Regions from separate parts of the Fictibacillus sp. 23RED33 genome, predicted to be linked through region 1. Evidence: riboswitches for the same ligand, from Rfam matches in the RefSeq annotation. Region 1 holds a riboswitch; the other holds the start of a gene.
The links. A riboswitch is a leader RNA that binds a small molecule or an ion and turns the genes downstream of it on or off. The one in region 1 is predicted to bind S-adenosylmethionine.
Positions count from the first base shown of each region.

Region 2: linked by a shared signal. The riboswitch ahead of IHV09_RS22370 (YezD family protein) and the one ahead of IHV09_RS17800 (acyl-CoA dehydrogenase family protein) in region 1 are both predicted to bind S-adenosylmethionine.

Region 1 is NZ_JACZDX010000006.1:145,424-150,625, reverse strand. It holds gene IHV09_RS17810 (oxalate decarboxylase family bicupin) at 1-449, opposite strand, end outside; gene IHV09_RS17805 (DUF817 domain-containing protein) at 580-1,362, opposite strand; gene IHV09_RS17800 (acyl-CoA dehydrogenase family protein) at 1,485-2,642, opposite strand; SAM riboswitch class I at 2,926-3,037, opposite strand; SAM riboswitch class I at 3,192-3,293, shown strand; gene IHV09_RS17795 (LLM class flavin-dependent oxidoreductase) at 3,411-4,802, shown strand; gene IHV09_RS17790 (MetQ/NlpA family ABC transporter substrate-binding protein) at 4,831-5,202, shown strand, end outside.
Region 2 is NZ_JACZDX010000001.1:1,415,361-1,420,562, forward strand. It holds gene cysC (adenylyl-sulfate kinase) at 1-384, opposite strand, end outside; gene sat (sulfate adenylyltransferase) at 350-1,546, opposite strand; gene IHV09_RS07320 (phosphoadenylyl-sulfate reductase) at 1,573-2,280, opposite strand; gene IHV09_RS22370 (YezD family protein) at 2,376-2,519, opposite strand; SAM riboswitch class I at 2,820-2,924, opposite strand; gene IHV09_RS07330 (sulfite exporter TauE/SafE family protein) at 3,138-4,037, shown strand; SAM riboswitch class I at 4,080-4,184, shown strand; gene IHV09_RS07335 (homocysteine synthase) at 4,301-5,202, shown strand, end outside.

The sequences.
Region 1 (5,202 bases):
TGCGGAATGCCGGGAGGGAAGTACCAAAGATCACCTTCACCTACATCGGCGATGAAATTTCTGCCGTTTTGGTCAACCGAGGTAATTCGAGCACGGCCTAATATCATATAAGCCCATTCCGCTTCTTGATGCCAATGAAGCTCCCTTACACCACCTGGGGTCAGACGCATGTTTACTCCAGCAAGCGTCTTTGCGACAGGAAGCTCACGAACCGTAATCTCTCTCGACCAGCCTCCAAAATTTAATTGCATATGTGTATCAGAATAGGAAAACCGTAAATTTGGGACAGTTCCTGCATCTGTTGCAGGTGAAACTAACATATCCGGATTTTGTATATCACGCATAATGTCGCGAGGTCCTAAATCGGTCGCGCCCGCACCATCACTGCGAATCGGCTGAGGAATCTGCATTGGTCTTCGTTGCTTGTGCTCTTTTTTGTCGTTATCCATGTGATGAGCTCCTCTCTATAAGAAGGTTCAATCGTCATCTCTGTATTCATATGGAGAGGACATCTTATACATGCAGATTACTTGAGGAGGATCTTAACAAAGAAAAAACACCTAATAAGCTTGCCGCAGCTTATAGGTGTTTCGTATGTGTGAAAATATCGTCTTGGTGGCTTTTAATGCGCTTTAATTGTGCCACGATAATGATGCTGATGATCACGAGCAAGAACCAGGAGCTGATCTTACCAATATGCACGAGTGACCAAGAGGCTTCTTGATTGGGATACTGCCAGGCTCCGAGAAACGTTGTAATGTTTTCAGCGATCCAGATAAAAAATCCGATCAACAAAAACGAAAGAAGGATCGGCATTTTATAAACACGTTCGTTGATCGTATAATGAACAACAGTCTTATAAAAGATAGGAAATAAGAGCAGGATTAGAATCCATCTGGCATCAAACAAATAATGATGAGTAAAAAAGTTAAAATAAATCAGTACGCATATCCCAAAAGAAAAGAGGGGATTCGGCCAGCCCTTAATCTGAAGGTCTAACCTCCGCCAGCTTTGGCAAATATAGCTCGCAACACTTGCATACATAAAACCGCTGTAAAGAGGTACACCGTAGATCTTAGAATAAGCCTCTTCAGGATAGCTCCAAGACCCCATGTGAACTTTAAATAGCTCTAGAGCAAGTCCAATCAAGTGAAAGACACAGATGACTTTAAGTTCATCTATCGTTTCAAGTTTCGTTACGATCATGGCAACTTGTGTAAGGAGACAAAGAAGGAGTATGAAATCGTATCGAGGGATGAACGGAATGCTGACGAATTTTGAAAGAGCTAACGCACCAAAGATGATGACTGGAAAGATGCAAGAAAGTGCTTGTAAATAAGTGAATGTAAGAAGCGCTCTCAAATTAAACCACCCTTTTATGAGTTGATATGGAAATATATTGTATCCATAATAACCTATGGTGATCTAAATCTCATCATATAAAAAAATGTTTAGTTTAACATGAATCTGTCAGTTGACTTCTTTTACTTAAGCGCTGCATCCGCTAACGAATAAACGATCGCATCATCTGTTGGTGGATTATGAAGGCCGGCTCTTACATCTCGAAAATGCCGCTGAAGCGGATTTTGTACAGAAAGACTACGAGCCCCAACGATTCTCATCGCGAGATCAACGACCTTGTTCGCACTATTTGTTACAGAATGTTTAACGGCAGCGAGTTCTGTACCTAGATTTTGACGTTGTTCAGGGTGGTTTACCCATTTTTCAGCAACGGCATGAAGGATCGTTCTTGCTTGGAATAGCTCAAGTTCTATCTTACCAATCTTTCTTCTCACCTCTGGTACGTCTGAGATCGGTCCTGATAAAGTGTTAGGGCTATACTCTGACGCAAATTCAATCGCGTAATTCCGCGCTGCTCTTGCGATACCTAGGTACACAGCAGGCACCTGAAGATACCAGCCTTTAGGTATGAGGTTCTTCCCATCCTCTACGCCTAGAAGATTTTCTTTTCGTACATAAACGTCTTTCAAAAGAAGGTCATCACTTTTTGTTCCTCTCATCGAGATGCTGTCCCATGTTTCTTTTACAAAAACCCCTTTATCACGGTGATTCACTAAGAAAAATCCTTTATGATTGGTTTCTGAGATGGTAGCTGTAATGACTGAGTAATCAAGTGCTTCTGCCATAGAAGTAAAAGCTTTACTTCCGTTGATCAGCCATCCATCTGCTTTCTTGTCTGCAGTTGTAGTAGGAATACCGCCTCGAGACGGACTTCCCGTCGCACGCTCTGTTTGTGCCAAGTTAATGAGTGCTTTCTGTTCAACAACTTTTCGGCTGAGATCAGCGAATGCATCTCCGTTCCAGTGACGATTTTCAGCCGCATCTAAAAGAGTACCGAGATGCCAGCCAAGAGAAAGAGCAGTAGGAGCATCTCCCTCGGCTAAATGCTCTTGAATGGTTAAGAATTCAACTAGATTTAATCCTTTACCACCAAATTCTTTTGGGATGGTAAGAGAAAGAAAATCATGATTCTTTAAATCTTGAAAGTTCTCATAAGGAAAAATGCCTTCTTGATCTACATAATCTGCGCGTTTCTTAAACGCTTCTTTCAGTGCTAGAGCAGTATTAATCGCTTCTTCAAAATGATCTATCTCAGTGGCTTTTCTCAAAGGTAAGCTCATAGTTCCCTCCTAAATTTTTTTCAGTAAGGTTTTAGTAGATTGGTTTTGTTATTAGACATCTTAGATAGGTTGATTGGAGCGCAAGGTGCGAGACTCCTGTGGGACAAGCGGTCAGGTGAGACCCTTAAGGGCGCGAAGCGGCAAGGGGCTCACCGATTGCCCCACGGAAAGCGAGCACCTGGAGCGAAAATCATACGCTCACAAGTACAGCGAAGGACACCAAAAATAAAAAAGCCCTCTTTCAAAGACGAAAGAGGACGTAGATTCCATATGCTAACACGCTCTCTCATCTATCAGACATTCAAAAAACATCTGCTGGAAATAGCACCTTTCTTTATAAAAAGCGGTTGCTGCAGGATCGTAGGACCAGTTCCTCCCCTGACTCTTGATAAGATACATTATTTAATTATTAGTCATCACTATAGAGGATAAAGCAAACCACTGTCAACTAAAAACTGATTGTTAAGAAAATTATTTTATTTCTCTAAATTCCATTGACAGTCTATTTTTATTCCTGTATATTTCGTTACTAAATTGAATAATATCGATTCCTTATCGAGAGAGGTGGAGGGACTGGCCCTTTGAAGCCTCGGCAACAACTATTTTTAGGATTGTGCCAATTCCAGCAGGCGAAAGCTTGAAAGATAAGAGGAGATCTATATACGTATGTTTTATTTCGCGTATTTTTTCAACCTCTTCTCATCGCTGAAGAGGTTTTTTTATTTTCTCTTGGAGCGGGTACAAAAAAATCGGATGGAGGAAATTATTTTGGGTAAAGAAATTTTGTTAAACGCGTTTGAGATGACAAGTGCCATGCACAATTCTCATGGTCTTTGGAAGCATCCGGAGAACAAGAGACATAGAAGCTATAAAGATCTGAATTACTGGATCGACTATGCGAAGCTTTTAGAAAGAGGAAAGTTTGACGCTGTATTTTTTGCGGATGTGTTAGGGATTTATGACGTTTATAAACAAAGTAAAGCTCCTTCTATTCGTGATGGGCTTCAAGTTCCATTAAACGATCCGGCACTTCTCGTGTCGGCCATGGCAAGCGTAACAGAGAACCTGTCTTTTGCTGTGACGGTGAGCACAACCTATGAGCAGCCATTTGGCAACGCACGTCGTTTTTCTACGCTAGATCACCTAACGAATGGGCGAATCGCATGGAATGTAGTCACTTCTTACTTGCCGAACGCAGCGAGGAATTTTGGATTGCAGAATATGATCAAGCACGATGAACGGTATAACATCGCGGATGAATATCTGGATGTTTCGTATAAGCTTTGGGAGAGCAGCTGGGAAGATGGAGCAGTTGTAGAAGATGTTGAAAACAATAAATTAGTGGATCCCGGTAAGGTACATGAGATCAATCATGAGGGGCAATACTTCAGCGTTGAAGGACCTCACTTGAGCGAGCCTTCTTTCCAGCGGACACCTGTGATCTACCAAGCGGGAACGTCTGAGCGTGGACGAGACTTTGCGGCCAAGCATGCTGAATGTATTTTTGTAGGTGGTCCAACGCCAGAGAGAATTCGATTTTATGCTGACGATATCCGTAAGCTCGCTGCAAAACAAGGCCGAAATCCAGAAAACATTAAGATCTTTTCTTTTTTAAACGTGGTGGTAGGAAGAACGACAGAGGAAGCCGAGGAAAAATTCAATGAGTATGCAAGTGTTTGGAGTGCCGATGCTGCAAAAGCTCAATATGGAGCAAGTGGATATGATATCGCGGAATATGAAGATTTAGATCCGGAACTTCCATTCTCGTACAATAAATCAACAGAAGGCGGACATTATAAGGCCGCTACCCTCACTACGGATGCTCCTAAACCGTTAACAGTAGGAGAGGTATTGAATCGCTTCGAGTCACCTGACAAAGGTAGTTTTATAGTCGGCAATCCAGAAGAGGTAGCGGATGGGATACAAAAGCAGTTTGAAGAGTCTGGGGTGGATGGTTTCAACCTTAATCACCTCGTAACACCAGGAGACTTAGAAGCTTTCGTGGAGCTTGTTGTACCTGTTCTTCAAGAAAGAGGACTCTATAAAAAAGAGTACAACAGTGGCACGCTTCGTGAGAAACTATTCTCACCCGGACAGCCGCTGCTGCCAAACGATCATCCTGCAGCTAGATTTAGACCGGTGCTAACGGAAAGTAAATAAATAGAGAGTGAGTGAGGAGAGAAAACATATGAAACGATTTAACATATTTCTTACAGCAGCTTTATTAATCGGCGTTTTAGCGGGATGTGGCGCTTCGGGTGAAAAAGAAAGTAAAGAGATCACGCTCGGCGCAACCGTGCCTTACAGCGACATGCTTGAAAAAGGCGTGAAGCCATACCTAGAGAAAAAAGGATACAGCGTTGAAGTGAAAGAGTTTAATGATTATGTACAACCGAACATCTCTTTAAAGAGCGGTTCGCTAGATGCAAACCTGTTTCAGCATAAAGTGTACATGGACGCTTTTTCAGAAGAGAATGATATGAAACTAGCTTCAGTTGTTACCGTACCCACTGCACCAATCGGTATCTATTCTAAAAAATTCAAGTCTATAGACGAGATC
Region 2 (5,202 bases), on a different contig from region 1:
TTCTATAAATTCCTCTTCTGAAACGATTCTTTTCGCCATTTCCCGATCTTGTATAAAGGGAGAGATAAAAGCTGTAAGTACGACTGTTCCGTTATCTACAAAAAGCTTTGATACTTCAGAAATGCGTCGAATGTTTTCACTTCGATCTTCATCAGAGAATGAAAGATCGCGGTTTAATCCATTACGAATGTTATCTCCATCCAATACATAGTTTCGAATGTTTCTCTCGTAAAGTTCTTTTGCGAGCGCATTGGCGATAGTTGATTTGCCAGAACCTGAGAGACCTGTAAACCAAAGTACAAAACTTGAATGGTTGTTTTGTTTTCGCCTAGCTTCTTTTGAAATTGAACTATCGTGCCAAATGATATTGTGCGGTTTGCTCATTTGAATCTCCTATTCTATGATTTGCATCATTTCGATTTAGTCCATTTATTAATACCTCTACTACTTCTTTTCGGCTGAACGTACTAGGTGGAAGTTCTCCATTACGAAGAAGCTCTCTTACCTTAGTTCCAGATAAGATGACATGTTCTTCCGTTGGGTGTGGACATGTTTTCGAAGAAGCCATACCTTCGCATTTATTGCAATAAAAGCTATGTTCGAAAAACAACGTTTGGATGCCGATCTCATCTTCTGTAAACTGTGAAAAGATCTCTTGTGCTTCATACGTTCCGTAATAATTTCCTACTCCAGCATGATCGCGACCTACGATAAAGTGTGTGCAGCCGTAATTTTTTCTGACGATCGCATGAAAAATGGCTTCACGAGGACCTGCATATCGCATCGCTGCAGGAAATACAGCAAGAAACACGCGGTCAATAGGATAATAGTTTTTTAGAAGAACATGATAGCTTTCCATTCGAACATCAGCTGGTATATCATCAGACTTTGTTTCACCAACGAGTGGGTTTAAGAAAAGACCGTCTACAATTTCAAGTGCAGCTTTTTGAATATATTCATGAGCACGGTGAACGGGATTTCTCGTTTGAAAACCTACTATGGTGCTCCAACCTAATTCGTTAAATCGTTTTCTCGTTTCACTCGGATCGAGATGATACTCTTGAAACAAATTTTTCTTAATACGTCGAACTAGTGTAATCTCGCCACCTACATAAACAGAATGTCGTTCGAACAGCTTCTTAACTCCTGGATGATTTTGGTCGGATGTCTTATAAACTCGCTCTGCTTCAATTTGTTTAACAGGAGTATAAACATCACCTACTTTAAGAATCCCGTAGGTTACACCATCGTATGTTAAACGAACTTCTTCACCTCTTATAAGTGTTGATGCTGTATCAGAATCTACCGGTAACGTGATGGGCAAGCTCCAAACCGTTCCATCGCTGAGCCTTATATCGTGGACAACGGATTGATAATCTTTTTGGTTTAAAAATCCTGTTAAAGGACTATAAGCTCCAATCGCAATCAATTCAAGATCGCTGAGTGCAGTTGCATCAAGAATAATTTCTTTTTTAAGGTTGTAATGTGGTGTTTCAGGCTTGAACCGAGTGATTAATTGCCCTCCATGTGGTTGAATCGTACTCATAATGCCTCTCTCCTCCTAGTATTTCTCTATTTATTCTCGTGAAGCCCGCATTCTCGTTTTTCTGTACCTGACCATCGACCGGCACGAAGGTCGTCTGCGTTAACAGCTGCCTGTGTACATGGCTCGCAGCCTATACTTGGATACCCATTGTCGTGTAGTTTGTTATACGGCAAGTCATGTTTATGTGCATACCGCCATATATCCTTCCACGTCCAATGAATGAGCGGACAAATCTTGATGCTTTTAAATCGCCCATCCCGATTAACAAATTGCGTGTTCTGGCGGGTAGGTGACTGTTCACGGCGTAGACCTGAAAGCCAGGCTGTTACTCCGTTTAGTTCTTCTTCTAAAGGAATCACTTTTCGAATCGTGCAGCATTGATTAGGATTTAATTTCCAAAGCTCTTCACCGTGCTTACTCGCCTGTTCTTCAAGAGATAAAGCCGGTGTTTTCAATTTGATGCGAAGAGATGGATATCTTTTCTTCGCTTCTTCAATCACTTTATACGTTTCTAGAAAATGCAGATGGGTATCAAGGAAAACAATTTGAGCATCACGCTTTATTTGATGAACAAGATCCACTAAGACGCTTCCTTCAATTCCGAAGCTACACGCATAAACCAGATCATCTTCATACGTTTCATAAGCCCACTTCAAAGCATGCAGCGCGCCTTTTGTGGGGTTTTCACTATCAAAATCACGGGTTTTTTCGTCCCATGTTTCGTACGTTAGCAATCTGCTACCTCCTTTTCGCCATAAAAAAAGCGGCTTTAACGTTTTTAGGGCTTTGCCCATTCGTTAAAACCGCCTCTAGTTTTCTAGTCAGCGAACTATTTAATTCTTACCTTCTCGTTCTTTTCAAGCTGAATCACTTTTCCATCTTGAACGACTAAAGTGATTGATCCAAATTTAATACTGCTCAGCATTTGTTGAAGCTGAGGAAGAAAATCGTTTGCACTATTTTCGTTCGCCACTCCACTGCCTCCCTTTCTAACATTCATATCTTTTCAAAGGCTCTTCTTAAAAAGTTGTTGTTTTTTGTTGATTTATGTTTTGGCTTCATTGAAAAGTTGATTGGAGTGCAAGGTGCGAGACTCCTGGGGGATCAGCGGGACAGGTGAGACACCTAAGGACACAAAGTGTCGAGGTGGCTCACCGCACGCCCCCCGGAAAGCGAGCATCCTGGAACGGATATCAACCACTTTCAAGAGCAACAAAAGCCAAAAAACAAAAAAACCTTCCCATTTCGGAAAGATAGTGGAGGTAAACATATTACCTTATCTTCCAAAATGTAAATACATTCTGCTGGAGTTAGCACCTTACAATCGCAGGTTGCCGGGTTTCATCGGGCCAGTTCCCTTCACCACTCTGGATAAGAGTTTAAATTTTATAAAATCATAACATATCTGAAAATGATATCAAGACCTATTTTTTCATTTTTCTATTTTTACAAAAAATTTAAACAAACAGTTGACTTTTTATGTTTTTGAATCATATAGTATTAACTAAAATTTAATCCGTATCGCTGATCGGAAAACCGAAGGCTCTTAACATCACTTGTTAAGGGCCTTTTTATTTTGAGGAGGAAAAGTATGAAAAAGTTGATTGTATTAGCTCTAATTGGTCTTTTTGCACAGTTAATTGATGGATCACTCGGTATGGCTTATGGAGTTACATCTACATCTTTGCTGTTAGTAGCTGGAATTGCTCCTGCAGCTGCATCTGCGTCCGTACATCTTGCTGAAGTCGTTACCACTGCGGCATCCGGCGCTTCTCATATTAAGTTTGGAAACGTTGATCGCCAAGTCGTTACTCGCTTAATTCTGCCGGGTTCGATCGGCGCATTTGTAGGTGCTTGTTTTTTAAGTAATCTGCCTGGCGATTTAATAAAGCCGTATATCTCAATATTTCTAATTCTCCTCGGTATATATATCTTATATCGTTTTTTGTTTAAACTTGGAGAAAAGAAAGCAACAGCAAATGGTAAACCCTTTACAAAGAAACAACTTATTCCACTTGGATTATTAGCAGGTTTCTTAGATGCTACAGGTGGAGGAGGCTGGGGCCCGGTCACCACTCCAGTCCTAATGGCAAAACAAGACATGAAAACTAGGAAGGTGATCGGTTCTGTAGATACAAGTGAATTTGCTGTAGCAGTATCTGCATCAGTCGGATTCTTCATCGCACTCGGCTGGGAACAAGTTGAATGGCTATGGGTCGGTGCATTGATGCTAGGAGGAGTGATTGCGGCTCCTATTGCTGCATGGCTAGTGCGACTCATTCCCTCTCACATACTCGGAGTACTTGTTGGTGGATTGATTATTATCACCAATACCCGCACCCTTCTTCATACACTAGGGGTTTCACATAACATGTTGTTACCAATCTACTTTGTTCTTGCTGCTTTTTGGGCAGTTGGAGTTATTTATGCAGTTAAAAGTAATCCGGAAAATAAAAATCCGAAATTTTTAAAAAATTCAGTTGACTATTGATAATGACCTATGTATTATAAATCTTAATTCAATATTCAAATCTTCTTATCCAGAGAGGCTGAGGGACTGACCCTATGATGCCCGGCAACCAGCGGAAACGCATGGTGCTAATTTCAGCAGAACAATTAATGTTCTGAAAGATGAGACTTCGATCGGGTGAAATCATCGGGACCTCTTCTTTTGGAAGAGGTCTTTTTTTCTGGGATAAGTTGAAACTGAATGCGATTGGATACAAAAAAATGACGTTGAGGAGAGATTTGAAAATGACTGATCAAAATGCAAAAAGACAGTATGGGTTTGAAACGATTTCTTTACATGAAGGTCAAAAAGTTGATCCGACTACAGGAGCTCGTGCTGTTCCGATCTACCAGACCACTTCCTATCAGTTCAATTCAACAGAGCACGCAGCGAACTTATTTGCCCTCAAAGAGTTCGGAAACATATATACGCGTTTGATGAATCCAACGCAAGATGCGTTTGAACAGACCATCGCAAAACTTGAAGGCGGTGTTGGTGCTCTTGCTCTTGCTTCCGGTCAGGCAGCCATTACAAATGCTATATTCAATATCGCTGGCTCTGGTGATGAAATCGTCGCTTCTACCTCTCTATATGGTGGAACGTATAACCTGTTCTCTGTCACTCTCCCCAAGCTCGGCATCCATACACAATTTGCTGAAATTGATAATCTTCAATCGTTTAAAGATGCTATTACAGAAAAAACAAAAGCCGTATACATTGAGACCATCGGGAATCCAAAAATTGATGTAGCCGATATTCAAGCGATTGCTGACATCGCACATGACGCAGGAGTTCCTCTTATTGTAGATAATACGTTGGCTACGCCTTACCTTTGTCGCCCGATCGAACATGGAGCGGATATTGTTGTCCATTCTGCAACAAAATTCATCGGAGGACATGGTACTTCAGTAGGTGGAGTTATCGTCGATTCTGGAAAATTTGATTGGAGCAATGGGAAATTCCCAGGCTTGACTGAGCCAGATCCAAGCTATAAAGGAATTGTGTATACGGATGCATTTGGTCCACTTGCTTATATTCTAAAAGCACGTGTTCAGCTGCTTCGAGATCTAGGTTCGTCTATCGCACCGTTCAACTCCTTTCTATTTATTCAAGGATTGGAAACACTTGCTCTGCGTATAGAACGTCA